One region of the Paenibacillus sp. FSL P2-0089 genome, then DNA from elsewhere that is predicted to be linked to it. Evidence: a T-box and tRNA genes for the amino acid it is inferred to sense, from the RefSeq annotation. Region 1 holds a T-box; the other holds one or more tRNA genes.
The links. The T-box of region 1 lies ahead of pheS (phenylalanine--tRNA ligase subunit alpha). A T-box ahead of a tRNA ligase gene usually reads a tRNA of that ligase, here a tRNA-Phe.

Region 1 (2,448 bases):
TGGATTTCACGTAGCCGGTCACAATCCCGGAGATCCCTTTGTTGCGGCGTTCTACTCCGTCAATCTCGATGCCGGCGGTGGTGATTTTGTCCGCCAGTTGATCAGCGGTCACTCCTTCCAGCGATATATAATCGGCCAGCCAGGCGGTTGATACTTTCATAATCGCACACTTCCTTTTTGTTTCAGATGTATTGATCTCCATGCCGGTTGTGCTGGGGAGCGGAAGCGGATATAAACAAGCCCACGTCAACTTCGCGCAAGAAAATTCTGCATTGCAGTGTTCCTACAGAGAATATTTGGACTTCCGGCCGCTGTTGTGTTTGGATTTCCTGATTAGAACCGCTTCTCGCGGTAGAAATCCAAACACAAAGGCGGACGCTACCGCTCCTACAGTTCCAAAATTCCCCTCCGGTCCTTCAATCGCAGTCATTTAATTAGCACTGCCGTCATCCCTCCTGCTTAACAATATCCGTCCAACGCCCCCGCGCACCCCCGCCAAATCCCTAAATACCCTTGAACTGCTTCACAAAGCCCATATCATTCGTGTAGAAGTAGCGGATGTCATCGATGCCGTATTTCAGCATCGCGATCCGTTCCGCACCCATGCCGAACGCGAAGCCGCTGTAAACTTCCGGATCGTATCCGCCCATCCGCAGCACATTCGGGTGCACCATACCGGCGCCCAGAATCTCCAGCCAGCCGCTCTGCTTGCAGAGACGGCAGCCATCGCCGCCGCATTTGAAGCAGCTTACATCCACCTCAACGCTAGGCTCGGTGAACGGGAAGAAGCTGGGGCGCAGACGGATACCCGCGCTAGGGCCGAACATCTCCTTGGTGAACTGCTGCAGGGTACCCTTCAGGTCGCTCATGCGGATATTGCGGCCGATGACCAGGCCTTCAATCTGATGGAACTGGAAGGAGTGGGTCGCATCGTCATCGTCGCGGCGGAACACTTTGCCGGGACAGATGATTTTGACCGGAGACTCCCCGTTCGCCGCCTGCATGGTACGCACCTGTACCGGCGAGGTCTGGGTACGCATCAGAATATCATCCGTGATATAGAAGGAATCCTGCATGTCCCGGGCCGGATGGTTCTTCGGCAGGTTCAGCGCCTCGAAGTTGTAATAGTCCGTCTCCACCTCCGGTCCTTCAGCGATCCGGAAGCCCATGCCGATGAAGATATCTTCGATCTCCTGGAGCACCCGGCTCAGCGGATGAATCCCGCCCTGCGGCAGGCCGCGGCCCGGCAGGGTTACATCGACCTTCTCCGCATTCAGGCGGCTCTCTGTCTCCTGCTGCTGGAACAGCTCCTGCTTGGCGCTGATCACCTCTTCAATGGCGCTGCGCACCAGATTGGCCACCTGGCCGATCACCGGACGCTCCTCCGCGCTTAATCCGCCCATACCGCGCAGAACCTCTGTCAGCTCGCCTTTTTTGCCAAGATATTTGACGCGCAGGTCATTCAGAATCTGCGGATCGTTTACCGCCTGCAGCTTCGTCAGCGCCTCAGCCTTCAGTGCTTCCAATTTGTCTTTCATGGCTTGTACTGCCCCCTCAAATCTCGTATTGTTCAACAAAAAAAGGCCTTTCCTCCCGGTAAAGGGACGAAAAGACCGTGGTACCACCCTTGTTAGACGGCCGTACGCTTCCCTTAAGAGCACTATTCCCTCTTTCGGTGCGGCAAAGACCTGTCTCACTTTATACAGAAATAACGGTCTGCGGCCGGTCCCCCCTACTAGTGCTCTTCAAGCACATTCAGGGAACTGCTCCGGAGTGAACTTCGGCAGCTCTGCTCTCTTAGAAACGCTCTCAATCTGCGGCGCTTCCTCCCTGTAAGCCAGGCACTGCGTACTCTTCTCCATCATTGCATGTATGCGGATTATAACCTCTGCACTTCGATCCTCCACTTGGGAAGATATGCCCATCTATTATATGCAAAAACAGCCAGTTTGACAAGCCGCACAAATTCCGCTTATTTTTTATCTTTTTTTAAGCTCCCTTTAAGCTTCAGCGCGGTTTGACGGCTTTTTTTTCAGCGGACATTCAGTCAATGTTGATATTTTCCCTTAAGAGATCACACAAGGAGGAAATTACATGCTTACACGAAAAAAAGCATTTGTTCTGCTGCTGCTCAGCACATTTGCCGCAAGTCAAACCGCTGGAAGCCCGGGAACCGCGGCCTATGCCGCTTCATCCGGTTCAACGGCTGCCACAGCAGCAAGCGCGGTCACGGAAGTCTCCACACTTAATGGTCTAAGTGCGCTCAAGCTCGGTACCACGCTTCAGGTGAAGCTGAGCCATGTAGGGATTCAGAGCCAAACCGGCGGTAATATTCTCACCTACACGCTTACCTATACCAACACTGCCGGCAGCAGCGTCAATCTGGCGGACTATTTCTCCAAAATTGTAACTGCGGGCGGCAGCATCATTAAGGGAATTCCGGTCAGC
Region 2 (2,448 bases), 2.0 Mb from region 1:
CTTCTTGGCGGTTTCACTGACATTGCAGTCCATTTCAAAAAAACTCTCCAGCGTCAGCAGCATTTCCTTATCCGCCAGTACCGCCGTGTAATCACCGATCTGGCCCAGCAGCTGTCTCCGCCGGTCATCCGGAATACTGTTAACCAGCCGCTCCATGTGCAGCTCCCACGGCAGATGAATATAATCACCTACCTGGAAGATACGGCCAAGAATAATGGTCTCCCGCAGCAAGGCGACTGCTCCTGTCAGACCTTTAACCGGGATAATGGCTGGAGAGACGGCCAGATGGAAGACGCCAACCCACTCGCTGGCAATCAGTTCATGCAGCCCCATAGAAGTCTGTGACAGCAAATCCTCAGCACTCTCTTCCTCATCCTCTTTATCATCTCCGCCTGTGAGGAGTTCCTTACGGGCTAAAATTAACCATTCCTTATCCTGCAGGGGAACCAGCAATACATCATTCTCGAAATAACTGCGCAGCAGCTTCATTAAGGAGCGATACGTCATCTGCGGATTATGAACATTCTCGCTTACCAGCATGAACGGAATCATATCTCCGAACAGCCGGCCCTTCAGCGAGATTTCATCCGGGATCTCCGCATCGTCCTTCTCCTGCTCCAGTTGGGCATTCAGCCAGCCGCTAAGCTGCCGCGCCTCCATCTCCCCTTCTTCCTTGAACCCGGTTGCCTTCAGCGCTACCGCAAAATTGCGTCCGGCATAATTCACCAGCTCCAGCTCCAGCGACGACAGCCCCTCTGTCTCCACCCACACTGCTGTAACACGGCCATCATTCTCATATAGGGGAATCCAGAGATAACCCTCATGAATGACCGGCAGTTCCTGATCCTTATCCGTACTTATGCCAAAAAGTGAAGCGGAATGCTGTCTCCCCAGCTGCTTGATTCCGGTCCTCTTTCCGGTGAGTTGCTCCAATTTTTGACGCAAACCCTCACTATCCATCATCACCATTCTCCACCACTTTTGCTTTTTTCGCTTATTTTATCATATTTTGCTGTAAAATGCGGAATTTGCGCTTACGAGCATACTTGTATCATGAATCAAAATACAAAAAAGGCCACCACCCTAAAGTGATGACCGTTTGACTTAAGATGAGCCATGAAGGACTCGAACCTTCGACACCCTGATTAAAAGTCAGGTGCTCTACCAACTGAGCTAATGGCTCCTAAAAAGGGATGGAGGCTGATGGATTCGAACCACCGAACACGTACGTGAGCAGATTTACAGTCTGATGCGTTTGGCCACTTCGCTAAGCCTCCATGATGGTGGCGCGGGAGGGAATCGAACCCCCGACACAAGGATTTTCAGTCCTTTGCTCTACCGACTGAGCTACCGAGCCATAAACAAACCTAAAAACAAAAAAAATGGCGGAACCGACGGGATTCGAACCCGCGATCTCCTGCGTGACAGGCAGGCATGTTAGGCCAACTACACCACGGTTCCACAATTTGCTCTTAAAAATGGTGCCGGCGAGAGGACTTGAACCCCCAACCTACTGATTACAAGTCAGTTGCTCTACCAGTTGAGCTACACCGGCACGGTGTAAGGCAATACAATTCGAACATAAAAATGGTGGAGGCTGAGGGGTTCGAACCCCCGACCCTCTGCTTGTAAGGCAGATGCTCTCCCAGCTGAGCTAAGCCTCCGGGTATGTATGGTAGCGGCAGAGGGGATCGAACCCCCGACCTCACGGGTATGAACCGTACGCTCTAGCCAGCTGAGCTACGCCGCCACACTACAAGTATTGGATTTATAATGGCGGAGAGAGAGGGATTCGAACCCTCGCACCGCTTACGCAGTCTAACCCCTTAGCAGAGGGTCCCCTTATAGCCACTTGGGTATCTCTCCAAATTAATGGTAGCCATGTAAATCCGCACAGGAAATTGATTCCTGAAAACTGAATCCGAAACGAATCTGCGTGTTAGAAATTTTGGATAAGCCCTCGACCGATTAGTATTGGTCAGCTCCATGCATTGCTGCACTTCCACCTCCAACCTATCTACCTCGTCGTCTTCAAGGGGTCTTACATACTGGGAAATCTCATCTTGAGGGGGCTTCACGCTTAGATGCTTTCAGCGCTTATCCCGTCCGTACGTAGCTACTCAGCCATGCTCCTGGCGGAACAACTGATGCACCAGCGGTACGTCCATCCCGGTCCTCTCGTACTAAGGACAGCTCCTCTCAAATTTCCTGCGCCCACGACAGATAGGGACCGAACTGTCTCACGACGTTCTGAACCCAGCTCGCGTACCGCTTTAATGGGCGAACAGCCCAACCCTTGGGACCTACTTCAGCCCCAGGATGCGATGAGCCGACATCGAGGTGCCAAACCTCCCCGTCGATGTGGACTCTTGGGGGAGATAAGCCTGTTATCCCCAGGGTAGCTTTTATCCGTTGAGCGATGGCCCTTCCATGCGGTACCACCGGATC

Region 2: it encodes a tRNA-Phe, which carries the amino acid that the T-box ahead of pheS (phenylalanine--tRNA ligase subunit alpha) is inferred to sense. The anticodon was not compared.

What each region holds. Positions count from the first base shown of each region.
Region 1 is NZ_CP152006.1:1,781,938-1,784,385, reverse strand. Features, by position in the region: gene pheT (phenylalanine--tRNA ligase subunit beta) at 1-160, opposite strand, end outside; gene pheS (phenylalanine--tRNA ligase subunit alpha) at 504-1,538, opposite strand; T-box leader at 1,598-1,874, opposite strand; gene NST69_RS07165 (hypothetical protein) at 2,095-2,448, shown strand, end outside.
Region 2 is NZ_CP152006.1:7,494,853-7,497,300, reverse strand. Features, by position in the region: gene NST69_RS32145 (helix-turn-helix domain-containing protein) at 1-945, opposite strand, end outside; tRNA gene NST69_RS32140 (tRNA-Lys) at 1,111-1,183, opposite strand; tRNA gene NST69_RS32135 (tRNA-Tyr) at 1,195-1,277, opposite strand; tRNA gene NST69_RS32130 (tRNA-Phe) at 1,282-1,357, opposite strand; tRNA gene NST69_RS32125 (tRNA-Asp) at 1,384-1,461, opposite strand; tRNA gene NST69_RS32120 (tRNA-Thr) at 1,480-1,555, opposite strand; tRNA gene NST69_RS32115 (tRNA-Val) at 1,589-1,664, opposite strand; tRNA gene NST69_RS32110 (tRNA-Met) at 1,674-1,750, opposite strand; tRNA gene NST69_RS32105 (tRNA-Ser) at 1,775-1,866, opposite strand; rRNA gene NST69_RS32100 (23S ribosomal RNA) at 1,949-2,448, opposite strand, start outside.